DNA from 2 places in the Achromobacter sp. GQ309 genome. Region 2 is predicted to be linked to the other one. Evidence: predicted binding sites of a transcription regulator. Region 2 holds the regulator's gene; the other holds the start of a gene.
The links. The regulator NrdR, encoded in region 2, represses ribonucleotide reductase genes. The targets are predictions, from matches to a motif close to CACNANATNTNGTG.
Positions count from the first base shown of each region.

Region 1: a site for NrdR is predicted at 4,889-4,902, ahead of AC6CIE_RS04485 (ribonucleoside triphosphate reductase). Genes of this name have one in related genera too.

Region 1 is NZ_JCAXDP010000001.1:961,300-976,699, forward strand. It holds gene AC6CIE_RS04465 (hydroxymethylglutaryl-CoA reductase, degradative) at 1-278, opposite strand, end outside; gene AC6CIE_RS04470 (aminotransferase-like domain-containing protein) at 409-1,827, shown strand; gene AC6CIE_RS04475 (anaerobic ribonucleoside-triphosphate reductase activating protein) at 1,818-2,645, opposite strand; gene nrdD (anaerobic ribonucleoside-triphosphate reductase) at 2,611-2,793, opposite strand; gene AC6CIE_RS04485 (ribonucleoside triphosphate reductase) at 2,888-4,882, opposite strand; gene AC6CIE_RS04490 (DUF3325 domain-containing protein) at 5,049-5,399, opposite strand; gene AC6CIE_RS04495 (hypothetical protein) at 5,684-6,298, shown strand; gene AC6CIE_RS04500 (catalase) at 6,312-8,678, shown strand; gene AC6CIE_RS04505 (lipid-binding SYLF domain-containing protein) at 8,796-9,374, shown strand; gene AC6CIE_RS04510 (Bug family tripartite tricarboxylate transporter substrate binding protein) at 9,424-10,392, opposite strand; gene AC6CIE_RS04515 (M20 family metallopeptidase) at 10,410-11,831, opposite strand; gene AC6CIE_RS04520 (LysR family transcriptional regulator) at 11,945-12,871, shown strand; gene AC6CIE_RS04525 (transporter suffix domain-containing protein) at 12,882-13,379, opposite strand; gene AC6CIE_RS04530 (DUF2955 domain-containing protein) at 13,435-14,508, opposite strand; gene AC6CIE_RS04535 (HlyD family secretion protein) at 14,498-15,400, opposite strand, start outside.
Region 2 is NZ_JCAXDP010000004.1:584,552-599,951, forward strand. It holds gene AC6CIE_RS15875 (M23 family metallopeptidase) at 1-1,058, opposite strand, end outside; gene tyrS (tyrosine--tRNA ligase) at 1,315-2,544, shown strand; gene AC6CIE_RS15885 (YbhB/YbcL family Raf kinase inhibitor-like protein) at 2,616-3,269, shown strand; gene glyA (serine hydroxymethyltransferase) at 3,551-4,801, shown strand; gene nrdR (transcriptional regulator NrdR) at 5,025-5,504, shown strand; gene AC6CIE_RS15900 (GlxA family transcriptional regulator) at 5,554-6,546, opposite strand; gene AC6CIE_RS15905 (cysteine hydrolase family protein) at 6,566-7,129, opposite strand; gene ribD (bifunctional diaminohydroxyphosphoribosylaminopyrimidine deaminase/5-amino-6-(5-phosphoribosylamino)uracil reductase RibD) at 7,343-8,458, shown strand; gene AC6CIE_RS15915 (PrkA family serine protein kinase) at 9,202-11,118, shown strand; gene AC6CIE_RS15920 (YeaH/YhbH family protein) at 11,131-12,390, shown strand; gene AC6CIE_RS15925 (SpoVR family protein) at 12,387-13,940, shown strand; tRNA gene AC6CIE_RS15930 (tRNA-Ser) at 14,086-14,176, shown strand; gene AC6CIE_RS15935 (LysR substrate-binding domain-containing protein) at 14,292-15,224, shown strand.

The sequences.
Region 1 (15,400 bases), on a different contig from region 2:
ATGAACGAGGCGGCCGCCACCACGGACGGCTCTTCCACGGCCATCGGCACGAGCACGTCGCGGCCATTGACCTGGAAGTTGCCCGCCACGCCCAGCGGCAGCTCGAACGTCCCCAGGACGTTTTCGATCATGCCGTCGGCGCGGGCCAGGTTCAGCGCGCCGGGCTCGGCCAGCATTTGGCGCTCTTCATCGGTAAGCGAGGCGGCGTCGGCAATGAAGGCCAGGCGTTGGGCGGGGGTGAGGGCCCGGAAGTTGGGCAGGCGTGAATCGGCCACGATGGCGTGTCTCCGTATAAGAATCGAGTGGCCTGATTCTAGGTAAACTGTACCGCTATTCAGAGGTACAGTTTGGGCAAACAGTACCATCGCACTGCACCAATTTTGGCAACGACAAGACGGGGATCGCAACGTGGATGACGCCAATTCGCCGGGCAGGCCGCAGCGCGCGGCGCCCATCGCCGAGAGCCTGGCCAACCTGATCGGCCAGCAGATCGCCGACGGCGTCTACCGCGCGGGCGACAAGCTGCCGTCCTTGCGCGAGCTGGCGCAACTGCACCGCTACGCCAAGAACACAGTCGTGGTGGCGTTTGAAATGCTGGTGGCGCGCGGGCTGGTCGAACCCCGGCGTGGCTCGGGCTTTTACGTGCTGGACGTCGATCACGCGCGCCCGGCCGCGGACGAAGAGCCGGGGCAATTGAGCCGGGCGATGGACATCGTGTGGCTGATGCGCGAACAGCTCAAGACCCAACCGGATGCGGTCGCCGTGGGCGACGGCTTTCCGCCGGTGGAGTGGCTGGCGGACATGCGCATGGATCGGTATCACCAGAAGGTGGTGCGCACGGGGCTGGGCGCGCTGTTCCGCTACGGCAGCCGATTTGGCTATGCGCCGCTGCGCGAAAGCCTGGTCCGCAAGCTGGGCGACGTGGGCATCAACACCACGCCGTCGCAACTGGTGCTGACGCATGGCGCCAACGAGGCAATGGATCTGGTGATCCGCTACTTCCTGCCGCCGGGGTCGACGGTGCTGGTGGACAATCCCGGCTACTACCCGCTCTTTGGCAAGCTGAAGCTGGCCGGCGTGCGAATGCTGGGCGTGCCGCGCCTGCCTGACGGGCCGGACGTCGTTGCACTGGAATCGTTGCTGCAGCGCGAAAAGCCGCGCCTCTTCTTTACGCAGTCGATCGCGCACAATCCCACCGGCTCGGACATGTCGCCCGCCAAGGCCTACAAGATCCTGCAACTGTCAGAGCGCTACAACCTGATGGTGGTCGAAAACGACCCCCTGGCGGACTTCAAGCCCACGTCGTCGGTCAGGCTATCGGCGCTGGATCAGCTTGAGCGCACCATCTACATCGGCAGCTTCTCGAAGTCTTTCTCGGCGGCGTTGCGCGTGGGTTTCATCGCGTGCAACGCCGCGCTGGCAAGCGACCTGGCCGATCTGAAGGCGCTGGTGCACGTCAGCAGTTCTGAATATTGCGAGCGCATGGTGGACGTGATGCTGCGCGAGGGCCATTACGAGCGGCATCTGGTGCGTCTGCGGCAGCGGCTGGAAGCTGCGACCGGCCAGGCGTTGCAGGTGCTGGATTCGCTGGGCGCGCAGGTGTTCACGCGGCCGACCAGTTCGTTGTATCTGTGGGCTGCGTTTCCCGGCGTGGCGGATTCGCTGACGCTGGCCGCGGCGCTGATGCCCGAGAAGGTCATCATGGCGCCGGGTCGCGTGTTCAGCGTGGATCCCACGGCGGTGTCGCCGTGGTCCCGCTGCAATGTGGGCGCCGTGGTGTCGCCGCGCTTCCACGCCACCCTGGCTGCGCATCTGGATCAGCGATAGGAGAATTCCTGAAAGGCCTGCCGCAGCTCGCCCTGCGCCTGGTTGCTGAGCGCTCGCGCGACGGGTGCGCCGGGCGCGGCGCGCGCGGCCTGCACCGCAAATTGGCGCACGCCGCGGCGGGCCAGTTCCCGCGCCAGCGCCATCAGCCGCGATTCGTCCAGCCAGTCGGGATGCCACGTGATGCGGCATTCGAAATCCAGTCCGGCGGACAGCAACTGCGTCAGGCACGCCAGCGCCGGTCGCTGGGAATCGCGCCGGCCCGTGATGTCGTCGTAACCCTTGGCGTCCGCCTTGATGTCCATGCCCACCCAGTCCAGATGACGCAGCACGTCGGCCAGCCGTAGCGGGTAGATGCCCGCGGTGTGCAGGCCCACGCGGTAGCCCATGCGTTTGACGTCGCGGATCATGGCGGGCAGGCGCGGCTCGCTCAGCGGCTCTCCGCCTGAGAACACAACGGCGTCCAGGAGGCCCTTGCGGGTTTCGAGGAAGGCGCGGACCTCGCGCCAGTCATAGCGGGCGGCGCGCGTCTGGAGTTCGACGTTGTGGCAATAGTGACAGCGCCACGGGCAGCCCGAAATGAAGACGACCGCGGCCAGTTGGCCGGGCCAGTCGACGGTGGAAAAAGGCACCAGCCCGCCCACGGCGGGCGAGTGCCGGGGCAGGGGCTGGATAACCGGCTGCGGCGGTGCGGCATAGGCCGGCCGATCCGCCAGCAGGCGAATGGCCTGGGCGGCGGGCCGGCCGGCGCCGCCGGCCTGCGAGTTGCCCTGGGGCGATCCGCCTTCAGGCACTGCGTTCGACGAAGAAGCGGCGCTCATTGAATTCGCCCTGTTTGCCGGTGTTGAAGGAAGAAACCGGGCGGTGGTAGCCCATCACCCGGGTCCAGACTTCGCAGCGCACGCGCTGGCTGTCGTCCAGTTGGACAGCGGGAGCGGACGCGGCGACGGGAGCGGTCAAGGTTTGCATAGGTTTTCCTCGGAAAGTGATGCCGGACGCTTGCCCGGCGGGTAAAGGACGGCGCGCGCCGGAAGGTTGCGCACCGCCCCGGATCCCGGCAACGCTAGGCCGGGGTGCAGCAAGACGATTGCTTGGCCAGCAGTTCGGCGTCGCACTTGGGGCAGAACTCGTGGTGCCCGGCCAGGTAGCCGTGATTCGGGCAGATGGAGAACGTTGGCGTGACCGTGATGTAAGGCAGGCGGAAGTTGGTGAGCGCGCGGCGCACGAGTTGCTTGCAGGCCTCGGCGGTGGACACGGCCTCGTTCATGTACAGGTGCAGCACGGTGCCGCCCGTGTACTTGCTTTGCAGCGTTTCCTGCAGTTGCAGCGCGTGGAAGGGATCGTCCGTGTAGCCCACCGGCAACTGGCTGGAGTTCGTGTAGTAGGGCTGGGCGTCCGTACCCGCTTGCAGGATGCCGGGGTAGCGCTTGCGGTCTTCGCGGGCGAAGCGGTACGTGGTGCCCTCGGCCGGCGTGGCTTCAAGGTTGTAGAGGTGGCCGGTTTCTTCCTGGAATTCGGTCATGCGCTGGCGCACGCGGTCCAGGAGGCGCACCGCAAAGGCGTGGCCGGCGGGCGTGGTCACGTCTTCGGCATCGTCCGTGAAGTTGCGGATCATCTCGTTGATGCCGTTCACGCCCAGCGTGCTGAAGTGGTTGCGCAGCGTGCCCAGGTAACGGCGGGTGTAGGGGTAGAGGCCCTGGTCGATGTAGCGCTGCACGACCTTGCGCTTCGTTTCCAGCACGTCGCGGCCCAGCGCCAGCAGGTAGTCCAGCCGCTCCAACAGCCGGGCTTCGTCGCCGCGGCAGGTATGGCCCAGCCGGGCGCAGTTCACGGTCACCACGCCGACCGACCCGGTCTGCTCGGCCGAACCGAAGAGGCCGTTGCCGCGCTTGAGGAGTTCGCGCAGGTCGAGCTGCAGGCGGCAGCACATGGAGCGCACCATGTGCGGCTCCAGGTCGGAGTTCAGGAAATTCTGGAAGTACGGCAATCCGTAGCGCGCCGTCATTTCAAAGAGGCGCTCGGTATTGGGATGGTCCCAGTCGAAATCGGGCGTGATGTTGTACGTGGGGATGGGGAACGTGAACACGCGGCCCTTCGCGTCGCCGGCCATCATGACCTCGATGTACGCGCGGTTGATCATGTCCATCTCGGCCTGCAGGTCGCCGTAGGAAAACGGCATTTCCTCGCCGCCCACGTAAGGGATCTGGTCCTTCAGGTCTGCCGGGCAGGTCCAGTCGAACGTGAGGTTGGTGAAGGGCGTTTGTGTGCCCCAGCGGCTGGGCACGTTCAGGTTGAAGATGAGTTCCTGGATGGATTGCTTGACGTCCGCGTAGGTCATCGCGTCGCGGCGGATGAAGGGCGCCATGTAGGTGTCGAACGAGCTGAACGCCTGCGCGCCGGCCCATTCGTTCTGCAGCGTGCCCAGGAAGTTGACGATCTGGCCGATAGCGGCCGACATGTGCTTCGGGGGCGTGGACTCGACCTTGCCGGGAATGCCGTTGAAGCCTTCGGTCAGCAACTGGCGCAGCGACCAGCCGGCGCAGTAGCCGCTGAGCATGTCCAGGTCGTGGATGTGGATGTCGCCTTCGCGGTGGGCCTGGCCGGCTTCCGGCGTGAAGACGTTGGAGAGCCAGTAGTTGGCGGTGACCTTGCCGGCGACGTTCAGGATCAGGCCGCCCAGGCTGTAGCCCTGGTTGGCGTTGGCGTTGACGCGCCAATCGCGCTGTTCCAGATACTCTTCCATGGCGCTTTCGACGTCGACCAGCGTATGGCGAAGCGAACGCAGGCGGGCGTGCTGCTCGCGGTGGACGATGTAGGCGCGCGCCGTGCGCCAGTGGCCTGCCTGGACCAGCACGTCTTCGACGCGGTTCTGAATGGTTTCGACGCCGGGGCAGACGTTGCCGTCCAGCTTTGCGATGACGGTGCCGGTCAGCGCGCGTGCGCCTTGCAGGTCCAACTCCCCGGTGCTTTGGCCCGCCGCCGCCATGGCTTGCGCGATCTTCTCGCTATCGAATGCAACGACGCGGCCGTCACGCTTGAGGATGTGTTGGATTTCCATTGTTGGCACCATATGTAGTGGAGTGCGAAGACTCTATCACCACATATGGTGCTGGAACCGCTGGATCTGGATGCCGGTTGACCCGCATCAAATGGCCGAAAACCGTCGTGAATTTGCGCAATGCGGCGATCGGTCGCACCCGGCGCCTGCGGCCGGCCCGGCCGGATCAGAAGCCGATGCTCACGCCCAGCAGGGAAATCGCCACCGCGACCGCCGCCGTGCCGGCGGCCGGCCGCGGGGCCCATGACAGCAGGCCGAACCACAGCAGCGCGCCTGCGGACAGCCAGCCCAGCCAGACCACCATCCCCAGCACGTCGCCCCACAGGCCCACGCAGGGAAGGATGGCCAGCCCCATCAACAGGACCCCGGCGCCGCGCAGGACGCGCGTGTGGCCGGCGTGCGGATTGCGCGTCCAGACCTGGTGATAGTGACGGGGGGTGGCAAGCGCCAGGCAAGCCATGCCGGCGTAGGTCAGCAGCAAGGCCATCGCGATGGCGCAGAGGTCGTTCATGGTCATGCGGCTGCTTTGTTGCGCGGGTCGCTGTGCCTGCCGGGTGGCGCGAAGCCCTTGCGCTGTTGTGGGTAATGCCCCCGATTCTACGGGAATCGGCGCGGCGTCCGGCTTTGGAGCGCTTTGTATTTTCTGCACAGCTTCCGGGCCGCCACTGCTCTCACGGCGGCAATCGCCTGCCCGGTTCGGCGGACGCAGCCTCGGGAACGCGAATTGCTGTGTTCGCGCCTCCATCGGAAGCGATCGCCCGCCGTGCGCATCGTTGATGACCTACGACAAGGAGCCCAACCATGAAACGCAAAGCCGGAAACGCCCGCCAGATCAAGGAGCTGCTGTACCAGGCGCTGGAAACCGAGATCGGCGGCCTTGCCATTTACGAGACTGCGGTCAGCTGTGCCATCAATGAAGACCTGAAGAAAGAATGGCTGGGGTATCTGGAAGAAACCCGCACCCATCGCCGTGTGTTGTTGACGGTGTTCGAACAACTGAAGCTGGACCCGCAGGCCAAGTCGCCGGGCCGCGACGTGGTGCGTCACCTGGGCGAATCGCTGGTGCGGGCGATGAAGATGGCCATCAACGCCGGCGACCCGGCCGCGGCTCAACTGGTGGCGACCGAATGCGTGGTGCTGGCAGAGACCAAGGACCACGCCAACTGGTCGCTGATCGGGCTGATTGCCGAGCAGCAATCGGGCGAAGAAGCCAAGATCCTGAAACAGGCCTATGACGCCGTGGCTACCGATGAGGACCATCACCTGTATCACACGCAAGGCTGGTCGCGCGAGCTGTGGATCGAGTCGCTGGGCTTCCCGGCCGTGCTGCCGCCGCCCGAAGAGGTAAAGAAGGTGGAAACCGCCATTGGTGCGTCCCGTGCCGAGCAGGCGCGCGAAACGATGCTGACCCATTAAGGAGAAAAAAATCATGGCAAGCAAGAAGCCAGCAAAGGGCGGCGCGCTCGACACCGCCTACATGAATACCGACAGCGGTCCGGCCACCGGTCCCGCCGGCAAGCCGACCCACCCCGCGCTCCAGCGCGCGGCTGCCGTGGGCGCCACCACAGGCGCCATCCCCCATAACGCCAACAAGGAAGCGGAGTACGGCGAGCAGGCCGCGCGCTGTCCCTACGCTGGCGCACACGTGGGCACGGTGGACCCCGCCGTGGGCGCAAGCTCGCTGTCCGAGAAGGAAGTCTCGGACAAGACGGGCGACGCCGCCACGCCGGGCGTAAACCAGAATGACGGTACGTTGCCCCGCGTGCGCGCGGACGGCGGCGGCCAAGCCCTGACCACCAACCAGGGCGTGCGCATCAGCGACAACCAGCACTCGCTGAAAGCAGGGCTGCGCGGGCCGGCGCTGCTGAAGGACTTCATCCTGCGTGAAAAGATCACGCATTTCGACCACGAGCGCATCCCCGAGCGCATCGTGCACGCGCGCGGCTCGGCTGCCCACGGCTACTTTGAGTGCTACAAGCCGCTGACGGACCTGACCGCTGCGTCGCTGTTTGCCGAGGCCGGCAAGCGGACCCCGGTCTTCGTGCGATTTTCGACCGTGGCTGGCGAGCGCGGGTCCAAGGATACGGCGCGCGACGTGCGCGGCTTTGCCGTGAAGTTCTACACGGACGAGGGCAACTGGGATCTGGTCGGCAACAACATGCCGGTGTTCTTCATCCAGGACGCAATGAAGTTCCCGGACCTGGTTCACGCGGTCAAGCCCGAGCCGCACCATGGCATGCCGCAGGCGGCTTCCGCGCACGACACCTTCTGGGACTTCGTGTCGCTCATGCCCGAATCGACGCACATGCTGATGTGGGCGATGTCGGACCGCGCCATTCCGCGCAGCTACCGGATGATGCAGGGCTTTGGCGTGCACACGTTCCGCTTCGTCAACGCGCAGGGCGAATCGCGGCTGGTGAAATTCCACTGGAACCCGATCCTGGGCACGCATTCGCAGGTGTGGAACGAGGCGGTCAAGGTGTCGGGCGCGGACCCGGACTATCACCGGCGCGATCTGTGGGAAGCGATCGACGCGGGCCATGGCCCTGAATGGGAACTGGGTGTGCAGGTCTTCACCGAAGATCAGGCCGAAGGTTTCAGCTTCGACGTGCTGGACGCCACCAAGATCGTGCCCGAGGAACTGGTGCCGGTCGTGCCGATTGGCCGCATGGTGCTGGACCGCAACCCCGACAACTTTTTTGCCGAGACCGAGCAGGTGGCGTTCTGCGCCGCGCACGTGGTGCCCGGCGTGGACTTCACGAATGACCCTCTGCTGGCTGGCCGCATCCATTCCTACGTCGACACGCAGATCTCGCGTTTGGGCGGCCCGAACTTCCACGAGATTCCCATCAACGCGCCGCTGGCGCCGGTGCACAACAACCAGCGCGACGGCATGCACCGCCAAGCCATCCATCGCGGCCGGGTGGCCTATGAGCCCAATTCGCTGGCCGGCGGCTGCCCGTTCCAGGCGGGCATGGACGGCTTCGTGTCGTTCCCGGAACCGGTGACGAGCGACGAATTGCGCGGGCATCCCGAAAAGTTTGCCGAGCACTACAACCAGGCCACGCTGTTCTACGACAGCCAGACCGCCTGGGAGCGCAAGCACATCGTCGATGCCTTCGCGTTCGAGCTCAGCAAGGTGACCGTGCCGCAGATCCGCCAGCGCATGGTGGCGTCCCTGCGCAACGTGTCCGACGAGTTGGCCCAAGGGGTGGCCGATCAGCTCGGCATGGCCCTGCCGGACCCGTTGCCGCGCGCCATAAAGAACCCGCCCAAGCCCGAAGTGCAGGTGTCGCCATCGCTGTCCCTGACCGCGCGGCCGGGCGACGGCAGCGTAGCTACGCGCAAGGTCGCCATCCTGGCGGCTGAAGGCGTGGATGGCAAATCCGTATCCGCGGTGGCCGACGCGCTGATTCAGGCGGGCGCCGTCGTGCGGCTGGTGGGTCAGCGCATTGGTCCCGTCCAGACCGCCGACGGCGGCGCGTTCGATGCGGATGCGTCGCTGGACAACCATCCGTCCGGCGTGTTCGACGGGGCGGTGGTGGCGGGCGGCGCGGATGCCGCGGCGCTCCTGGCTGCCGACGGTCGGGCGCTTGAGTTCCTGCGTGATGCCTACCGGCACGGCAAGACGCTGATGGGTATTGGCGACGGCGTGCAGGTCTACGCGGCCGCAGGCATCGATCCCGATCCGAACGATGGCGGTCTGCTGCTGGGCGGGGAAGATCCGCAGGCGTTCATCGCGGCGCTGGGCAAACACCGCCATCCGGAGCGGGAGACCACGCCTCCGAAGGTATGAGGACGCGCCCGCACGGGTAAGAACGGATCATTGACACGTGCGGGGCGGCTGCGAATACTGAGCCGGCAGGTCGGACGCGCGCAATCGGCGCGCGTCCTTCTTAACCGGGGAGGCCGTATGAATCGCGCGTCCGTGTTGCCTGTGAAGTTCCTTGGCTGGCTCTGCGCCAGCCTTTTGACTTTTTCCGCCCTGGTCAGCGTCTCACCGTCCGCGCGGGCCGCGTCGGCGGCGGAGATCGGCGCCGACGCGATGGCGGCGCTGGAGCAGCTTTACTCCCAGGATCCACGCATGCGTGAACTGGGCAAGCAGGCTGTCGCGGTGCTGGTGTTTCCCGACATCATCAAGGGCGGCTTCCTGGTCGGCGGCGAGCGCGGCTCGGGCGCATTGATCCGCCGCGGCCAGGTAGAAGGGTTCTATTCGATATCTGCACTGTCTTTCGGGTTCCAGGCCGGCGCTCAGCAGTTTTCGTACGCGCTGTTCTTCATGAATGAGCCGGCGCTGGCGTACCTGGATCAGAGCGACGGGTGGAGTCTGGGGGCGGGGCCCAGCCTGGTCGTGGTGGATCAGGGCTACGCCGCCAGCATCTCGACCACCACCTTGACGCAAGACGTGTACGCGGTGCCGTTTGGCGAGCAGGGCCTGATGGCGGGGATGGGTCTGCAAGGATCGAAGATCAGCCGCATGGATCCGAACTGAGTCATTTGCAGAAATGGGGGCGGGACCCCGGTTGGCGTCCCGCCGGCCGTCATTCCAGCGTTATGCCGGCACGCTGGGCGATGGCGCTGAAAGTTGCGATTTCTATCGCAATCTGCTCGCGGAAAGCCTGACCTGGCAGGAAGACCGGATTCAGTGACAGTTCCGATACGCGCTTGCGCACCTGAGTGTCCTGCATGATTTCCGCCATTACCCGGTTCAAGGTGTGCATGACCGGAGTCGGCGTGTTCGCCGGCGCGACCAATCCGTACCAGCCGACGAACGACACCTCCGGCATGCCCGCTTCGGCGAAGGTCGGCACGTCCGGCAATTGCGGCATGCGTTGCTCGCCGGTGACGGCCAGTGCGCGGATCTTGCCGGCGCGCACGTGGGCGGCGGACGCCGACACCGTATCGACGGCCAGCGCGATCTCGCCGCTGATCAGCGCGGTCATGAGTTGCGCGCTTCCCTTGTACGGCACTGGCGTCATCTTGGCGCCGGCAGCCTGCGCGAACATCTCGCCGGTGAGGTGGGGGGCGGACCCGGAGCCGAACGTGCCGTACATCAGTCCGCCTTTGGCGCTTTCCTGTCGGGCGAGCTCCGCCGCCTGTTGTGGCGTCGCCGCGGGCAGCGCGTTTTTCGCCAGCAGCACGACGGGCGCCATGGCGACGATGCCGATGTGCTCGAAGCTGCGCACGGGATCGTAGGGCAGCGACGGTTTGAGTGCGGGCAGGACGCTGTACGTGGTGCTGCCCGACAGCATGAGCGTGTAGCCGTCGGGCGCTGCGCGGGCGACGGCCTCGGCGCCGATAAGCGTGGAGGCGCCGGGGCGATTCTCGACGATGACGGGCTGCCCCAGCTTGCCCGTCAACTTGGTGGCGAGCAGGCGCGCCACCGCGTCGGTGGCGCCGCCCGGCGTGAACGGGACGACGATCTTGATGGCCTGGTCCGGATACGCGGCGTGGGCATTCGCGGCGGCAAGTGTCAACGCCAACAGGGCGGTGCGAAGTCTGGCGGTCATGATGGGGCTCGGTCGGATCAGGCGTAGGTGGACGATTGGGAGCAGGCTTGTTCGAGCAAGTCGGCGCCCTGGGTGCCGAGGTCCCAGAAAAGGCCGGCCATGATGGCCAGGCCTTCCCGGGCGACGCTGCCCAGCAGGTGTTCATTGGGCGCGTGCTGCGCGCAAGCGGGATAGGAGTGAGGCACCCACAGGGTGGGAAGGCCAAGTTGGTCGGCAAAAATGTCGTTGGGCAGGGAGCCGCCCAGGTTGGGCAAGAGGGCCGGCCGTTTGCCGGTGGTGCGCTCCAGCGAGGCGGCGGCCCAGCGCACCCACGGGGTGTCGGGCGACAGGCGCGTCGCGCCCGCCTGCATGCCGACACGAACCTCGACGTCGTCGAAGCCGCCCTGATGCAGGTGTTCGACCACGTGTTCCTGCAGGGCACGCCAGTCGGTGCCGACCACGAAGCGCAACTGGCACCAGGCCGACGCTTCCGGAGGAATGGCATTCACGGGCTTGGCGGGGTCGCCGGCGCCGAATGTCAGGACGTCGAGACTGTTCCAGCCGAATACCTTTTCCGGCGAGGTCAAGCCGGGTTCGCCCCACCAGTCGTTGATGTCCGGATCGTCGTCGCCACCACCGACTTCCAGGTCTGCCAGCGCCAAGGCGACCGCAGCGGGGATGGGCGGGGGGCGCAACCCAGGCACGGCGATGCGGCCGTTCGCGTCCACCAGCGAACTGATCGCATGCGTCAGCCGGATGGCCGGGTTGGAAAGCAGTCCGCCCCAGTTGCCGGAATGGTAGCCGCGTTCCCGAGCCCGTACCTTGAGTTCGAAATTGACCGCGCCGCGCGAGCCCATGAACAGCGTGGGCCGCGCGGCGTTCAGGCGCGGCCCGTCACTGGCGATGAAGACGTCGGCGGCCAGAAGATTGCGGTGCGTCTTGCAGAACGCGGCCAGGCCGGGCGAGCCCGCTTCTTCGCCGGTTTCAATGAGCCAGATCGTATTGAACCCCAGCACGCCGCCGCGGACGGCGATGACGCGCGACAGCGCTTCAACGTTGATGGAGTGCTGGCCCTTGTTGTCGGCCGTGCCGCGCCCGTACCAGCGGTCGCCCTCGACCTGCAGGCGCCAGGGGTCCCGGCCGGCGTCCCATTTGGCGGCGTTGCCTCGCACCACGTCGCCGTGACCGTACATGAGGACGGTCGGCAACTCGGCCGCTTCGATGCGGCGTGCGACCAGGATCGGCAGGTCCACCCCGGCAGGGTTGCGATGCACTTCACAGGAAAAGCCCAGTGCCGACAGGCGCGGGACCAGTTCGATCGACAGGTAGGCATGCTGGGCCGGGCCCTGGGTGGAGACTTCGCTTTCGGTGGTGTACGCGATGCGGCGCGCGAGGGTGTCCTGAAGGACGCCGCTGTCATACGCTTCTGTCGCGTGGAGAATGGCTTGTTCGCGGGTCATGGCGGTTCTCGGGGCAGTACGGAAAAACAAAAGTATTACGGTTCTACGCGTGCCACAATTAGATATTTCGCACCTTTGCGTTGCCATAAAGGCATCTCATCCAGGAGCCATCCATGATCTCCCTCGGCCTCAGATATTTCCTGGAAGTCGCGCGCTGCGGTTCGATCGCAGGCGCGGCGGCCAGCCTGCACGTGGCGGCATCCGCCGTCAGCCGGCAGATCGCCAAGCTGGAAGACAGCCTGGGCATCGTGCTGTTCGAACGCCAGGCGCGCGGCATGGCGCTCAGCGAGGCCGGGCTTCAACTCGCGGCATACGCCCGGGCGGCCGCGCTGGAGGCCGAACGCGTCACCAAGGAGATCCGGCGGCGCAGCGCGCTAGGCGACGTCACGATCCGGCTGGCCTGTAGCGAGGGATTCGCACACCGATTCCTGCCGCTATGCATGGCCGACTTCAAGCAGGTCCGGCCCGAGACGCGTTTTCATCTTCAGGTGGACCGGCCGGAGGAGGTGATTCGCCGGATTCTCGAGGGAATGTCCCAGATCGCGCTGCACTACACGGTGGCGCAGGACGATCGCCTGAAGACCGAACTGCTGACGCGCGCGCCGGTTTACGCGGTGATGTGCCGGCAGCATCCGCTTGCCGCGCGCCGTGCGATCAGCCTGCGTGACCTGGCCGAAGTGCCCGTATCGGTTGGCGATAAGGGCACCACCGTGCGGCAGCTTTTCGATACCGCGTGCGCCAATGCCGGCTTGCATATCGAGCCGGCCTACGTGTCCAACAATTCGGCGGCCTTCCTGCCCATGCTGCCGGGCAGCCGGATCGTGGCGCTGACGGGCTACCTGACGTTGATGGGGGATCCGCAGGGCACCGCGCTGGCCGCAGTGCCGTTCAGCAACCCGGAAATGCGCCAGCGCAGCATCCAGGCCGTGACGCTGCAAGGGCGCACCTTGCCGCCGCTGGCCAAGGAGTTTCTGGAATTCATGGCGGCGCGGCTCACTGCGGCGCCGCGCGCGCCGGATCTGGACAAGGGCGGCACGTGACGGCTGATGACTAGACCGACCGCACGAACAGTGCGCGCAGCTTGTTCCAGAAATCGCCGCCCAACACGAAGAAGCTGGCCACCAGCATGACGTCGCCCAGCAGTTGCGCCTGCCACAGCCGCGGCCGGAACCCGGGCCAGATCTGGTCGACATAGGGTTCCAGCATCGATGTGAGCAGCGGCAGGATGAACATCACCATGCCGATGGCGTGGCGCACGGGGCCGACCTTCTGCACGGGCGCCAGCTTCCTCGCGTGACCGCCGATGATGGCCTTGAGTTGCTGGAATCCCTCTTTGCCCATGACGGCGATGCAGGTAATGAGCAGCACCTTGTTGGCGATGAAGATGGCGCCGGTCAGTGCCGCGATGCGCGATCCGGGGATGTCCATCGCGGCGCCGATGGGAATCAGGAACCAGAGCGCGAAGGCCAGGATGAAAATTCCGATTCCGCACTTGAAGCGCCAGCCCATTGCCGGCGCGGGTTGGGTTGGCAGGTCTTGGACACTCATGGCGGTCTCCTTGCAAGGGGTGGAATATGAGGCGGGGGAATTCAAGGCATGTGAATCAAGTTCCGGAAATACGGCGGCGTGAGGAAAATACGCCCGGCTTGCGGGGCGCACGCGGCCGGGGTTCAAGCAACTGCAGCATCAGGCAGGCATACAGGGTGACGGCGATGAACAGCCCCATGCGCACGGCGAAGGCGGTGTAGACGTCCTTGCCCGCCACGCTGTCCTGCACCGACTGGCCCAGCAGGATGATGAGCGTGATCAGGGTGTTCAGCCAGAAAGTGGGCGCATGCGGCGTGGGACTCAGCCGATACAGCTTTCTGGCCATCATCAGCCCGAACAGCAGCATCCACAGGAAGTACATCCACAGGCTGGGAAAGGGCCGCAGGGCGATCCAGAAGCCCACCGCAAGCACGCCGGCCAGCAGCGTCGATCCCAGGATCTCGCGCGCCGCGCCATGCGCCGCCGTGACGCAGCTTTGGCGGCCCAGGCTGACTGCCTTCAGGATGATGGGCATGTAGCCTAGCGGATCGGTCATCGCCAGCAGAAAGGCCGGCAGCACGACCAGCGCCGCGCGCAGGGCCATGCGGCTTGCCTCGGCGGCCGGCAAAACAGGCGGGGGCGGTGGCGCGGGCAGGCCAGGCGGTTCGGGAAACAGCGCGTGGCAGACGCCCAGCACCAGGGCGGCCAGCAGCAGCGCTTTGACCAGGGCCTCGATCACCGTTACCGCCAGGCCGAAGTCCAGTGTGCCTGCCGCAGAAATCATGGTCAGGCCGATGATCAGGAACGTCGACACCAGATTATTGCCGCCGCGCAGCCCGTGGCGAAACGCCAGAAACAGGCACAGGCCGACGATCAGCACCCCGCCGGCCGGGTAGTAGCGAAGCAGCGGAATCAGCAACAGCCCACTGCCCGTGGTGAACATCGCCACCAGGGCCAGGCCCAGGCCGGCTTTCAACGAAAGCGGCCGGTTCATCTGCGCCAGCAGGAACACCCCGAGCACCGGCGCGATCATCGGGATCGGCATGTCCAGCCCGAAGCTGATGGCCAGGCACAGCGCCGTCCCCACGCCCAGGCGCAGGGCGCGCTGGCCGCGGGGGTCGCGAGGGGCGGGGGCCGTGTCAGTAAGCATAGGACAGCCAGCTCATCAGCCGCAGGTACAGGCGGCCCAGGGGGTTGAGCGGATTGCCGGGGTTGGGAAACGCCATGACTTCGGCCTGGCCGCCCACCCGGATGCCGCGCAGGGACGGAAGCTGTCCGGGATCGAGGTCGATGGCGACCGGGAAGCGTTGGGCGGGCCGCAGCCAGTCGCGGCTGTTCTGCACTGTGGGAAGGCTGCCGGGCTGCGTGGGCGTGCCGACGTTAACGCCATAGCCCACGCTGCGCACGCGGCCCTCGAACACCTGCCCGGGCAGCGCGTCCAGGATGATGGCGACCGGCGTGCCGGGGTCGACGTGCCCCAGGTTGTTCTCGGTCATTTCCGCGTTGATCCACACGTCGTGAATGGCGATCAGCGTCATCACGGGCTTTCCCGCCGCGGCGAATTGGCCGGCGTCGGTCCGCAGGTCGGTGACGAGGCCCGCAGCGGGGGCGCGCACCTGCGTGTTGGCCAGGTCCAGTTCAGCCTTTTCCACGGCGGCGGCGGCGCTGCGCAGCTTGGCATTGTCTTCCTCGCTGCCGCCTTCCTGTTCGCGCGCCCGCTGCACCTCGGCACGCGCGGCCGCCACCTGGCTGACCGCCTGCGCCAGATTGGCCCGCGCAATCTCCAGCCGGCGCAGCGATATCGTGCCCTGGTCGTCGCGGTACAGGCGCTCGAGCCGGGTGCTGTCCTGGCGCGCGCGGACTTCATTGGCTTGCGCCGCGCGCAGGGACGCCTGCGCCGCATCGATGCCGGCGGTGCTGGCGCCAATCTGCCGGCGTGTGGCGTCCAGGTCCGCCCGGGCGCGGTCGAGCGCAATCCGGTAATGCTCCGGGTCGATGTCGAACAGCACGGCCCCCGACTTCACGTCCTGATTGTTGCGCAC
Region 2 (15,400 bases):
CCGTTCTGCCAGCCCGAGAATTCGACCGTGCCGTCCGCGGTGGAGTGGATCGGCGTGCCCGACGGCGCGGCGTAGTCGACGCCCTTGTGTCCGGTCCAGGTCTTGTGGATGGGATGCATGCGCATGCCGAACGTCGAGCTGATGCGGCTGAACTTCAGGGCGGTGCGCAGGAATGCGCCGCGCAGGCTGGTGCCGTCGAAGTCGTAATAGGAGCCGGACTTTTCGTCGGGGCTGAACCAGACGGCGTTGAAGGTCTTGCCGCCATTGATGAATTCCAGGGCCAACACGCGGCCAGCGCCAGCGTAGCGGCCGTCGTGCGAACGCACTTCGTAGACCACGCGGAATTGATCGCCTTGGCGCAGGTCGCGCAGGAAGTCGATCTTGGCGCTGAGGATGTCGGCCATCTGCATGGTGACCGAGTCCGGGATGCCGGCGGAGTCCGTGGCGCCGAAGAGCGAGGACTTGATGGTGCCGACGGCGACGCGGGTCTGGCGTTCGGTGCTTTCGGTGACTTCCTCGGCCTTGTAGCTGTCGCCGGACGGGGCGACGTGCAGCATGCGCGTCACGACCTGGCCGTCGGTTTCATTGCCGGGAGTGTGGATGTAGCGCAGCCAGACCAGATTGCCCTGTTCGTCCGTGGCGGCCTGCACCGAGCGGCCGGGATACAGCTTGTAGATGCTGCGGGCGCTGGCGTCGTGCGTCAGGAAGGATTGCAGGTTGGGCGCGTCGAGTTCCAGGCGCTGCAGCACTGCCGACAGCGTGTCGCCCGGACGGATCCGGGTTTCGCTGATGTAGGGGGCGGCGCTGGGGGTGCTGACTTCGACTTGCTCGGCGGTCAGCGGCAGAATGCTCTGGATGACGCGCGAGGGGGGGAGTTCGGTGCGGTCGGGTTGCTGCACCATGCCGAGAGCGGCGGCGCCTGCGAACAGACCAATTGCGGTGACGAGAAGCGTGCGGCGGAAAAGTCCCGAGCGATGGGGCTTGGGCTCAACGGGCGCAAATACGGCAGCGACTTTGCGCTTGAGGCCACTCGCCAGTTCGTGGAGGCCACGAGTCATCGTGAAAATACCCTCTCAGGTGGCTTGAACTCGCAGGGTGCGGTACACGAACGGCCCTCGCGCGCCACGTTTCCGGGGCAAGGGCTGGCGCGGGGGCGCATCTGTGAACAAGGGATGGTAGAGCGAACGCACCTGCGTACATATGGCAGTTGCGTATGATTAGGCCGGTATCCTAGCCGATTCGGCTAGAATTTACGATAGTTTTCGTCACTTTTTACACCTTTTTGTCGGCTGAAGCCGCCTTGGGCCCCCTGTCATGTCACCCACCGAAGCCCCCATTACCCCCGAAGTCGAAGCGGATCTGCGTATAGCCAAGCGCGGCTGCGATGAACTGCTGGTCGAGTCCGAATTCGCCCGCAAGCTGGCCAAGAGCCGCGCCACCGGCGTGCCGCTGCGCATCAAGCTCGGCCTGGATCCGACCGCGCCGGACATTCACCTGGGTCATACGGTGGTGCTGAACAAGATGCGCCAGTTGCAGGACCTGGGGCACAACGTCATCTTCCTGATCGGCGATTTCACCTCGACCATCGGTGACCCCAGCGGCCGCAACAGCACGCGCCCGCCGCTGACGCGCGAGCAGATCGAGGCCAACGCCAAGACCTATTACGCCCAGGCCAGCCTGGTGCTGGATCCGGCCCGCACCGAGATCCGCTACAACTCCGAATGGTGCGATCCCCTGGGCGCGCGCGGCATGATCCAGCTGGCATCGCGCTATACGGTCGCCCGCATGATGGAGCGCGAAGACTTCACCAAGCGCTTCAAGGGCGGCATCCCCATCTCGGTGCATGAATTCCTGTATCCGCTGATGCAGGGTTACGACTCGGTCGCGCTGAAGTCCGATCTGGAGCTGGGGGGCACCGATCAGAAGTTCAACCTGCTGGTGGGACGCGAGCTGCAAAAGGAATATGGACAGGAGCCGCAGTGCATCCTGACGATGCCGCTGCTGGTCGGGACGGACGGCGTAGAGAAGATGTCCAAGTCCAAGGGTAACTACATCGGCATTTCGGAGTCGCCCGATTCCATGTTCGGCAAGCTCATGTCGATTTCCGACACGCTGATGTGGCGCTACTTCGAGCTGCTGTCCTTCCGCTCGCTGGAGGACATCGCCGCGCTCAAGCAGGAGATCGACGGCGGCCGCAATCCGCGCGACGCCAAGGTCATGCTGGCCCAGGAAATCATCGCGCGTTTCCATTCGGCCAAGGCGGCGGACGACGCGCTGGCCTCGTTCGAGGCACGGTTCCGCGACGGCGCCATTCCTGACGACATGCCCGAAGTCAACATCGGCGGCGCGCCGGTGGGCATCCTGAAGCTGTTGCGTGAAGCGGGGCTGGTCGCTTCCGGCTCGGAAGCGCAGCGCAACGTCGAGCAAGGCGGCGTGCGCGTCAACGGCGATCGCGTGGAAGACAAATCGTTGCAATTGCCGGCCGGGACTTACGTCGTTCAGGTGGGCAAGCGCAAGTTTGCGCGTGTTAACTTGAACCCGTAAATGCGAAGTTTTGATACGCTCAGGGTACATACAAACGCCTGGCGCCTTTGCGGCATTTAAAGGAGCACGACATGGAACTTTCGAGTTTGTCTTTTTCCGATCACGAGTCGATTCCCGAACGCTATGCTTTCGGCAAGATCGATGCGCAATCGCACGTCGCGCTGGCAGACAACTGCAACCCGCAATTCTCCTGGGACGACGTCCCTGCGGGCACGCAGTCGTTTGCACTGATCTGCCACGATCCCGATGTGCCCTCGCGTCCTGACGACGTCAACCAGGAAGGCCGCGAAGTGCCTGCCGACCTCGCCCGCGTGGATTTCTTCCATTGGGTGCTGGTTGATCTGCCGGCCGACCTGCGCGAGATCGACGAAGGCGCGTTTTCCAACGGCATCACGCCGCGCGGCAAGGGCGGCCCGTTGGCCCCCATGGACGCGCGCCAAGGCATCAATTCCTATTCGTCGTGGTTCGCCAATGACCACGACATGAGCGGCGAGTACTTCGGCTACGACGGTCCGTGCCCGCCCTGGAACGATGCCCTGGTCCATCGCTACATCTTTACGCTGTACGCCCTGGACGTGCCTAGCCTGAACTTGCAGGGCTCTTTCACCGGCGAAGACGCGCTGCGTGCCATGCAGAAGCATGTGCTCGCGCAAGCGTCGCTGACCGGCACCTATACGCTCAATCCGGCGCTGGCGCCCAAGCAAATCGGAGCCACGTCGGCCTGATCGACACCGCCATGTACGCAGGGCCGCCAAGCGCGGCCCTTTTTATTGCCCGCGCCCTTTGCATGAATCTTTCTCAAGTCGTCATGAGAGCCGTTTCCCGGCCCGCGGCGATGCCGTGGTTTTCGCGCCCGTCCGCCGGAAATTGGGCCGGTTCAGGCCGTTTTGAGCGCAAATGATCCCGCATGACGGGGTAAACTACTCAGCATTCTGCGGGTTTACCCGCCCGACGCCGTTTTCTTCTCTCTCGTTTTTTCCTTTTACCGCCTCAGGAAACCCCCGTCATGTTTGACCGCAACCTCACCTTGTCCAAGGCTGACCCGGACGTTTGGGCCGCCATCCAGAAGGAAGATCAGCGCCAAGAGCAGCACATCGAGCTGATCGCTTCGGAGAACTACGCCAGCCCGGCCGTCATGGAAGCGCAAGGCACGCAGCTCACGAACAAGTACGCCGAAGGCTACCCGGGCAAGCGCTACTACGGTGGTTGCGAATACGTGGACGTGGTCGAGCAACTGGCCATCGACCGCCTGAAGCAGATCTTCGGCGCCGAGGCCGCCAACGTGCAGCCCAACTCCGGCTCGCAGGCGAACCAGGGCGTGTACATGGCCGTGCTCAAGCCGGGCGACACCGTGCTGGGCATGAGCCTGGCCGAAGGCGGTCACCTGACGCACGGCGCGTCGGTCAACGCGTCGGGCAAGCTGTACAACTTCATCTCGTACGGCCTGGATGAAAACGAAGTCCTGAACTACGAGCAGGTCGAACAGCTGGCCAAGGAACACAAGCCCAAGCTGATCGTGGCAGGCGCATCGGCCTATGCCCTGCATATCGACTTCGAACGCATGGCCCGCATCGCCCGTGAAAACGGCGCGCTGTTCATGGTCGACATCGCCCACTACGCGGGTCTGGTCGCCGGCGGCGCCTACCCCAACCCGGTTCCGCACGCCGACTTCGTCACCTCGACCACGCACAAGTCGCTGCGCGGCCCGCGCGGCGGCGTCATCATGATGAAGGCCGAGCACGAGAAGATCATCAACTCGGCAATCTTCCCCGGCATCCAGGGCGGTCCGCTGATGCACGTCATCGCCGGCAAGGCCGTGGCCTTCAAGGAAGCGCTGGAACCCTCGTTCAAGGACTACGCGCAGCAAGTGGTCAAGAACGCCAAGGTGCTGGCCGACACGCTGGTCAAGCGTGGCCTGCGCATCGTCTCGGGCCGTACCGAAAGCCACGTCATGCTGGTGGACCTGCGTTCCAAGGGCATCACGGGCAAGGAAGCCGAAGCGGTGCTGGGCCAGGCCCACATCACGGTCAACAAGAACGCCATCCCGAACGACCCGGAAAAGCCCTTCGTGACCAGCGGCATCCGCCTGGGCACGCCGGCCATGACCACCCGCGGTTTCACCGAAGCCGACGCCGAGCTGACCGCCAACCTGATCGCCGACGTGCTGGACAACCCGCGCGACGAAGCGAACATCGCCGCCGTGCGCGCCAAGGTCAATGAACTGACCTCGCGTCTGCCGGTGTACGGCAAGAAGTAAGCAGGTGCCCCGGACGCGGCCTGGCCGCTTTCCGGGCAGAGTCATACCAAGGGACGGCGCCGCAAGGTGCCGTCCCTTGATCTTTATGGCGGGCAGGCGTTGGCATCTGCCGCACGATGCGCCGATGTCGCGGCGGCGTCGGATTCGTCCCTAATGCCGCTTTGCATCATGCCGTCGTTACAATATGCTTAATTTTTGCCTTCAGCGCCTTTAGGGATCACACATGCGGTGTCCATTTTGCGGCAATGCCGAAACGCAGGTCGTCGACAGCCGGGTCTCCGAAGAGGGCGACGCCATTCGCCGTCGCCGCCGTTGCCTGTCCTGTGACAAGCGGTTCACCACCTATGAACGGGTGGAGCTCGCCATGCCTTCGATCGTCAAGCGCAATGGCAGCCGCAGCGAATACGATCCGGTCAAGCTGCGCGCCAGCCTGAGCCTGGCCCTGCGCAAGCGCCCCGTCAGCACGGAAGACGTGGATGCGGCCGTCGCGCGCATCGAGGAACAACTGCTGGCCAGCGGCCAGCGCGAAGTGCCGTCCGAGCACATCGGCGAACTGGTCATGAACGAACTGCGCAAGCTCGACAAGGTGGCCTACGTGCGCTTTGCCTCGGTCTACAAGAGCTTCGAGGACATCGGCGAGTTCGTCGAGGCGATCCGCGAGATGCAGGGGCCGCTGCTGCCCGGCAAGCTGCGCAAGGACTAGCGCCACACGGCGCGCCCTGACCGATCATGAACGGCGCCTGGGGCGCCGTTCATTGCATTGGCGTCCCGCGCGGGGCATCTCCAGGCGTGAACTCCCCCCGCATCAGGCTTGGCGTCAGGGGCTGAAACTTGCGCCATACCCGGCGCATGTGTTGCGCCGACCCGAATCCGGACTTTTCCGCCACGCGTTCCAGATCCAGCCGGGTGTCGCGCAACAGGTCGCGCGCCAGCGCCACGCGGATCTGATACAGGTAGTCCATCGGCGTGCAGCCGGCGTGTTCACGAAAGAGGCGCGTCAGATGGCGGGCGCTGGTGTGCGCCTGATCCGCCAGCGACTGGGCCGACCAGGGCGCAGCCGGATCGCGGATGACGGCATCCTGGACCCGGTGCACGCCCGGGTGCATATGGCTGCGATGGTCCAGCCAGGGCGACAACGCGGAATCCGAGCCCGCCCGGCGCTGGTAGACGACCATGTCGCGCGCCGCCTCGCTGGCCGCGCGCGGGCCGCAATGGCGCGACACCATGTGCAATGCCAGATCGATCCCGGCCGTGATGCCCGCGCTGCTGACCAGATTCCCGTCCTCGACGAAGATGCGGTTGTCCAGCACGCGGGCAGTGGGATCCAACGCGGCAAGCTGTTCCAGACAGGTGTGATGCGTGGTGCACTCGCGCTGCCGCGTCAGGCCGGCCGCGGCCGCGAACAGCGCGCCCGCGCAGACCGTCATCAACGTGAAGCCGTCGGCCGGGTGGCGAACCGCCAGCCAGTCGACGATGGCGCGCGCATCGTCGTCTTCCAGGCGCGTGTGTTTGCCCACCACGCCCGAGATGATGACCAGCGCATTGCGGGGCACGGCCGCCGGCAGCGGTTGCACGTGCGCCAAATGCAGGCCCGGAATGCCGCTTTCGACGTCGCGGGAAGGGCCGCAGAAATGCTGCGCGAACGTGCCCGGACACAGCTTGTTGGCCACGCGGAAGGCTTCCGCCGGACCCGCGAGGTCCAGCAGGACGATGCCCCGCGGCACCACGAAATACACCGGGATCATCTGCGCCTCCAACCGGACGCTACGCGGCCAGCGCGTCGGCCGCGCGCACGATGCGGGCAAAACGGCCCTGCAGGACCAGCTCGGTCCGGTCGCGGATCTCGGCCGGCGTGTAGTTCCTGCCGGACGGGCTTTGCATGGCAAAGGTCAGCGTGGCGTCGGTGGGAAACACCACCTTGAAGCCGGCGTCGCTGGCATGGCGCGACGTCGTTTCGCAGCACTGTTCCGTGCGGATGCCGGCCACGATGATGCCTTCGATGCCGTGTTTGAGCAGCCAATCGTGCAACGAGGCGCCATGCTCGTCCTTGGCGTACAGCGACGAATGCACTGTCTTGTGAAACACCGCCGTGGGAGAAATTCGCAATTCCTTGAGCGTCTTGACGTGGCCGGAGGCGAGCGAAAACGGATTGGCGGGGTCGTCGGCGGGGCTGGTGTGGAATACCTGCAGGACCGGCATGTCCTTCGCGGCGGCGGCGTCGATCAGCGGCTGGATCTGCGAAATGAACGCCGGATACTCCGATTCGTCCCAAAACGGACGTTGGCGAAAGGATTCCTGGACGTCGATGACGATAAGTGCCTGTTTCATTTCCGGGCCTCCTGGCCATGGATTCGTGGGGGTGACGCCATTTTTACTCCCGATTGGGCGGATCCGCGAGCGCGTTCCAAGACGGCCGGCGGCCCAAAACGGACATGGCGGGGTGGCAGCCGGAAAGCGCCCGGACCGCGCGGCAGATTCGTGCGCGGCGGACATACAATCCTGGGCATGGACATTACCCGCGACTCCGACGATCTCTTCTGGATGCGACGCGCCCTGGCGCTGGCGCACACCGTCATGTTCACCACCGCGCCCAACCCTCGGGTCGGCTGCGTGATCGTGCGTGACGGCCGCGTGCTGGGCGAAGGCGCGACGCAGCCGCCGGGCGGCCCGCACGCGGAAATCTGCGCGCTGCGCGATGCGCAAGCGCGTGGCGAGACGGTCGCCGGTTCCACGCTGTATGTCACGCTGGAACCGTGCAGCCACTTCGGCCGCACGCCGCCATGCGTCGATGCGGTGCTGGCGGCGCCGCCGGCGCGCGTGGTGGTCGCCATGGGTGATCCGAATCCGCTCGTCAACGGGCAGGGGCTGGCGCGGCTGCGCGAAGCGGGCATCGCGGTGACGACCGGCGTCTGCCGCGAAGAAGCGCTGGCGGTGAACGCCGGCTTCATTTCGCGTATGAGCCGCGGCCTGCCGTGGGTGTGGATGAAGATGGCGGCGTCGCTGGACGGCCGCAGTGCGCTCCATAACGGCATGTCGCAATGGATCACCGGACCGGAAGCGCGGGCCGACGGACACCGCTGGCGGGCGCGCAGCTGCGTCGTGCTGACCGGCATGGGCACCGTGCTCAAGGACGATCCGCAGCTGAACGTGCGCGACGTCGATACGCCGCGCCAGCCGCGCAAGGCCGTCGTGGACGGCCAATTCCAGATCCCGGAGACCGCGCGGCTGTTCGATGGCGCAGAGGTCATCGTGTTCACCGCGCGCGAAGATGCCGCGAAGGCAGCGCGCCTGGCGGACAAGAATGCGCGCGTGGTGTGCTTGCCGGGCACGGAACCTGGCCGCGTCGATCTGCCTGCCATGATGCGCTGGATGGGCGAGCAGCAGTTCAACGAGGTTCACGTCGAGGCAGGCGCGGGCCTGAGCGGTGCGCTGGTGTCGGCCGGCTGCGTCGACGAACTGTTGTTGTATCTGGCGCCGGTGCTGCTGGGCGACGCGGCGGGCATGGTGCGCTTGCCGATGCTCGAACACCTGGACGCCGCGCGGCGCTACGAATTTACCGATATCGCGCGCGTTGGCGCCGATCTGTCTGTGCGCGCGCGCGTGGCAGGCACGTGGCGGCAATTGATGGAAAGCGTGGCGTTGCCCACGTTGTCGTAACGGATTTGTTGTTAGCACTCCGCGCGTTCGGCTGCCAATCGTTTGAAAGCCGCGCACAGCTTGCGTCTGCACGATGCACCCTGTCGATGCGTGCGAATCGGCATGCGCGATGGGCGCGCACCACACCGCGCACGAAGGCGTTTCGCGTGATTACACGAGCAATTATTCGCGCAAAATGAATTGCCACAAAAGAGTCACGGGCTTAGCATAAGCAGCATGACTTGGCGCTACGCGCTCACGGACCACCCGCACAGCCGCTGCGCGCCCTCGTCACCACGGATTCCCGTGCCGCGAATCGGCGCAGTTCAACACCGACCGGCACGCCACTGAACGAAGTCGCCCAGCGCCGTTCAGCCCGTTCGCTGCGATCGCATGGCGAACGCTCCGGGTTTATCCCGGGCCAACAAGAATCCATCGGATATCGCTCATTCCGTCGTTTCGTTGCCGACCATTTCATGTGCGGTTGCGTCAGGCACGCTATATGCGGGTCTATGCTCGAGACGACGAGTTAACTTGCTCACGTTAGTTGCAATCCCTGACGGAACTAGTGTGAAAGGGGTGCAGCCTAAACACAAAGGGTCCGATCGTGCTTATGGTTGATGTGTGGCGAAAGCAACATAACAACTTGCCGAAAACGCCAACAGCGAAGTTGTTTAGTAATTCGCAGGCGCTGATGCACAATGGGCATGTAGGGACGTATTGAATTTTTCGCGTGTTGTATGTAGGAGGTTTCCGTGCAAAACATCGTCGAAGGCTTCAAGTCGCAGTATGCAAGAGAGCAGGAATCAGAGCTCTCGCTCGAGGAGTATCTGAGCCTCGCCAAGCGCGATCCCATGGCCTACGCCAGCCCCGCTGAGCGCATGCTTGCCGCGATCGGTGAACCTGAAATCGTGGATACGCGCAACGACCCACGTCTTTCCCGTTTGTTTTCCAACCGGACCATCCGGCGCTATCCCGCGTTCCAGGAGTTCTACGGCATGGAGGACGTGATCGGACAGATCGTCGCGTTCTTCAAACACGCCGCGCAGGGACTGGAAGAGCGCAAGCAAATCCTCTATCTGCTGGGACCGGTGGGCGGCGGCAAGTCGTCCATCGCCGAACGGCTCAAGGCGCTGATGGAAAGTTTTCCCATCTACGCGTTGAAGGGATCGCCGGTGAACGAATCGCCGCTCGGGCTGTTCCATCCGGAACGATTCGGCGACACGCTCGAAAAGGAATACGGCATCCCGAAGCGCTACCTGACCGGCATCATGTCGCCGTGGGCAGTCAAGCGCCTGAAGGAGTTCGACGGCGACATCTCGAAGTTCCGTGTGGTGCGCCTGAATCCGTCGGTGCTGCGCCAGATCGCCATCGCCAAGACCGAACCGGGCGACGAAAACAACCAGGACATTTCGTCGCTGGTGGGCAAGGTTGATATCCGCAAGCTCGACCGCCATTCGCAGGACGACCCGGACGCGTACAGCTATTCCGGTGGCTTGTGCCTGGCGAACCAGGGGCTGCTCGAATTCGTGGAAATGTTCAAGGCCCCGATCAAGATGCTGCATCCGCTGTTGACGGCTACCCAGGAAGGCAACTTCAAGGGCACGGAAGGCTTCTCGGCCATCCCGTTCAACGGCACGATCCTGGCCCACTCGAACGAATCGGAATGGCAGACCTTCCGCAACAACAAGCACAACGAGGCGTTCCTTGACCGTATCTATATCGTCAAGGTGCCTTACTGCCTGCAGGTTTCCGAAGAGGTCCGCATCTACGAGAAGCTGCTGCATCACAGCTCGCTGTCCGAAGCGCCGTGCGCGCCCGGAACGCTGGACATGATGGCGCAGTTCTCGGTGCTGACACGCCTGAAGGAACCCGAGAATTCCAGCATCTATTCCAAGCTGCGGGTCTACGACGGCGAAAGCCTGAAGGACGTCGATCCCAAAGCCAAGGCGCTGCAGGAATACAAGGACTACGCGGGCACGGATGAAGGCATGACCGGCGTCTCGACGCGTTTCGCGTACAAGATCCTGTCCAGCGTCTTCAACTATGACCAGACCGAAGTGGCGGCCAATCCGGTGCACCTGATGTACGTGTTGGAGCAGCGCATCGGCCGTGAAGACTATCCCGACGAAATCCGTCGGCGCTATCTGGAATTCATCAAGGGCTTCCTGGCGCCGCGTTACGCGGAGTTCATCGGCAAGGAGATCCAGACCGCTTACCTGGAGTCCTACTCCGAATACGGCCAGAACATCTTCGACCGCTACGTCACGTTTGCCGACTGCTGGATCCAGGACGAGGAGTTCCGCGATCCTGAAACCGGCGAAAGCTTCGACCGCAGCGCGCTGAACGATGAACTGGAAAAGATCGAGAAGCCCGCAGGCATTGCCAATCCCAAGGACTTCCGTAACGAGATCGTGAACTTCGTGCTGCGGGCGCGCGCCAACAACAGCGGCCGCAATCCGAACTGGACCAGCTATGAAAAGCTGCGCGAAGTGATCGAGAAGAAGATGTTCTCGAACACGGAAGACCTGCTGCCGGTGATTTCGTTCAACGCCAAGGCCTCGGCCGAGGACAAGACGAAACACCAGAGCTTCGTCGACCGGATGGTGGAGAAGGGCTACACGGAAAAGCAGGTCAGGCTGCTGTGCGAGTGGTATCTCCGTGTGAGGAAGTCTTCCTGAGCGAGGTGAATCATGAATTCACTGATCGATCGCCGTCTTAACGGTCGCAACAAGAGCGCCGTTAACCGGGAACGCTTTCTGCGGCGTTACAAGGATCAGATCCGCAAGGCGGTACACGGGATGATCCGTGACCGCTCGATCCAGGACATGGATCAAGGCGGTGAGATCAATCTGCCCGCCCGCGATATCTCCGAGCCGACATTCCGGCACGGCGCGGGCGGCGACCGCGAATTGGTGCATCCGGGCAATCGCGAATTCGCCAAGGGCGACACCTTCGACCGGCCGCAGGGCGGGCAGGGCGAGGGCGGCTCCGAGCCGGGTGAAGGTGAATCGGTGGACCAGTTCACCTTCAGCCTGTCGCGCGCCGAATTTCTGAACCTCTTTTTCGAGGATCTGGAACTGCCGCACCTGGCGCGCAACCAGCTTGGCGAAGTCAGCCAGAAAAAGTGGCAGCGCGCCGGCTACACCACCACCGGCTCGCCCAGCACGCTGAGCATCAGCCGCACGCTGAAGTCATCGCTGGCGCGTCGCGTGTCGCTGGGCGTGAAGGCGCGCGCCGACCTGCGCGATGCCGAGGACGCGCTGGAAGAGGCCAAGGCTGCGGGTGTGTCGCAGGCCCGAATCCGCGAGCTGGAACAGGAGGTCGAGGATTGCCGCGAGCGTCTGGCGCGTGTGCCGTTCCTGGACGACCTGGATCTGCGCTATCGCAACCGCGTGTCGGTCGCCATCCCCATGGCGCGCGCCGTCATGTTCTGCCTGATGGACGTGTCCGGTTCCATGGACGAGGGCAAGAAGGATCTGGCCAAGCGCTTCTTCACGCTGCTCTACCTGTTTCTGTCGCGCAAGTACGAGCACGTCGATCTGGTGTTCATCCGCCACACCGACAACGCCGAGGAAGTGGACGAGCACACGTTCTTCTACGACCCCAAGAGCGGCGGCACGATCGTGTTGTCGGCATTGGAGCTGATGCGCGAGATCCTGGAAAAGCGCTATCCGCCGTCCGCGTGGAACGTCTACGCGGCGCAGGCCAGCGACGGCGACTCGTTTGGCGCCGATGCGGGCAAGAGCGCGCGATTCCTGGCCGAGCATCTGCTGCCTTCGTCGCGCTACTTTGCCTACATCGAAATCCCCGACTCGCAGGAAGCCCGCAAGAGCAGTCTGTGGGCCGAGTATGAACAGAAACTGGAACCGCACTTCGTCATGCGGCGCATTTGCGACCGCGGGGAAATCTTTCCCGTGTTCCACGACCTGTTCAAGAAGGAGACCGCATGAACGCCAACATGGGTGCGCTCGTGGAGCCGGGATCGGACGGCGGTGTCCGGCCGATCTCGCAGGGTTCCGAATGGACGTTCGAACTGATCCAGACCTATGACGACGCGATCTCGCAGATTGCGCGTGAATACGGCTTGGACACGTATCCGAACCAGATCGAGGTAATCACCTCGGAACAGATGCTGGACGCGTACGCGTCGGCGGGCTTGCCCATTGGCTACCCGCATTGGTCGTACGGCAAGGAATTCATCCGCAACGAGCAGTACTACCGCCGCGGCATGCAGGGGCTGGCGTACGAAATCGTCATCAATTCCAACCCGTGCATTTCTTACCTCATGGAAGAGAATTCCATGCCGATGCAGGCGCTGGTGATCGCACATGCCTGCTACGGGCACAATTCCTTCTTCAAGGGCAACTATCTCTTCCGGCAATGGACAGACGCCGACGGCGTGCTGGATTACCTGGTGTTCGCGCGCAAGTACGTGATGGCGTGCGAAGACCGCTACGGCATCGACGCCGTGGAGTCGCTGCTGGACTCGTGCCATGCGCTGTCGCATCACGGCGTCGACCGCTACAAGCGCCCGACGCCGGTCTCCTTCAAGGAAGAGGCTACCCGCCAGGCCGAGCGCGAGGAACACGCGCGCCTGCAGTACAACGACCTGTGGCGCACGCTGCCGCGCATCGAAGCGGACAAGGACACGCGCGTCGCGGCGTCCGTGTTTCCGCCCGAGCCCGAGGAAAATCTGCTGTACTTCATCGAAAAGTACTCGCCCAAGCTGGCCCCGTGGCAGAAGGAGCTGGTGCGCATCGTCCGCAAGGTCGCACAGTATTTCTATCCGCAGACCCAGACCAAGGTTATGAACGAAGGCTGGGCCACGTTCTGGCACTACACCATCCTGAACCGCCTGCACGAGAAGGGCCTGGTGAACGACGGCTTCATGATGGAGTTCCTGCAAAGCCACACCAACGTCGTCAGCCAGCGCGGCTTTGACGAGCGCGGCTATGGCGGCATCAACCCGTACGCGCTGGGCTTTGCAATGATGTCGGACATCCGCCGCATCTGCGAAGCGCCCACGCCCGAAGACCGCCGCTGGTTCCCCGACATCGCGGGCGGCGACTGGTTGAAGACGTTGGACTTCGCCATGCGTAATTTCAAGGACGAGTCCTACATCTCGCAGTATCTGTCCCCGCGCCTGATCCGCGAATTCCGCTTCTTCGCGATCTCGGACCACCAAGCCAACCCCAAACTGGAAGTGGCCGCGATCCACGACGACGAGGGCTACCGCGACATCCGGCGCCTGCTCGCCGCGCAGCACAATCGCGACAACCTGGTGCCCGACATCCAGGTCGTCCGCTTCAACCGCGACACCGACCGCTCGCTGGTGCTGCGCCACTTGAAGAGCCGCGGCCGACCGCTGGCCGGTGAAGATGCCGAACAGGTCATGAAGCATCTGGCACGTCTGTGGGGATTCCGCGTCCGGCTGGAAGAAACCGAACCGGACGGCACGATCAGCTCCTACCGGGAGCAGGACCCGCCCGCGTCGAAGTAATGACGCCAGCAGGGGAAGGGACGCGCGTAGTGCGTCCCTTTTTGTTTGCCCGCTTGCTGTGCTGTTGCCGATTCTGCTAGAATCGCGGATTCGCATTTTCAGCAGCGTCTTTCATCAGCACCGAAAGGCCCCTGGAAGTGCAGTAGGACAGGTGGCCGAGTGGTTGAAGGCGCACGCCTGGAAAGCGTGTATACGTCAAAAGCGTATCGGGGGTTCGAATCCCCCTCTGTCCGCCAGGAATACTGGCAAGGCCGCCAAGCCCCCAAAAAGCGGCCAAGCCAAAAAAGGCCCCGATCTCCCAGAGATCGGGGCCTTTTGCATTTCCGGGAATCGTTACGGTACGCTCGTGCCATGACTTTCGACCTGCCGATTCGATCATCCGCGCCTCGCCTGGATCTCTACAGCCTGCAGGTCTTTGTGGCCGTGGTTGAAGAGGGCAGCATTGCCGCGGCCGCCGCGCGTGAGCACATTGCGCCCTCGGCGCTGAGCAAGCGGCTGTCGGAGCTGGAGCGCATCCTGGATGTGGTGCTGATCACCCGGCATGCCCGAGGGGTGGCGGCGACAGGCGCTGGCCATGCGTTGGCGCGGCACGCGCGGGCGCTGCTGCATCAGGCGCGCGGCCTCACGGACGAGATCCGCGATTTTTCATCGGGCGTGCGCGGGCATGTGCGCATCGCGGCCAACCTGTCTTCCATCACGCAGTTCCTGCCGCAGGATCTGCGGCGCTTTCTGACGCTGCACCCCGGCGTGCAGATCGATCTGGAGGAGAACGTCAGTTCCGCGGTGACGCGAGCGGTGCAGCAGAACATGAGCGATATCGGTATCTATACCCAGACCGACGACGACAGCGGGCTGCAGAGTTTTCCGTACCGGCGCGATGTGATGACGCTGGTGGCCAACCGGTCTCATCCGCTGGCTGCGCGGGAGCGCGTGGCGTTTGCCGACACGCTGGAGTACGACCACGTCGGCATGCACCGGGGCAGCGCGGCGAACTACCTGTTCACGCGCGAGGCGGCAGCCATCAATCGGACGGTGCGGCTGCGGTTCCAGGTCACGTCATACGATGCGCTGGTGTCGATGGTGCGCTGCGAGCTGGGCATTGGTATCGTGCCCGTGGAGGCGCTGTCCCTCTTCGATTGCGGCGATCTACGGATTATCCCTTTGACGGACGCGTGGGCGCGTCGCCAGCTCAAGTTGTGCGTGCGCAGCAATGAGCCCCTGTCCGGCGCTGCCCGGTTGCTGATGGAGCACCTGCTGCAAGAGGCCGCCGCCTCCGGCAATTGAGGCAGGTCTTTCTGGATTGGGACACGGATGTTGCGTAGCAAAATCCGGACGGCCAACGCAGGCGCCGCCGCGCTCAGCCATCGCGAATGGCGATGCCCCGCTGAAGAATCGCGATTTGTGCCACGCCGGCGGACCTCGGAAGATAGCTCATCAAGCCCATGGACCGCCCGCCGCGC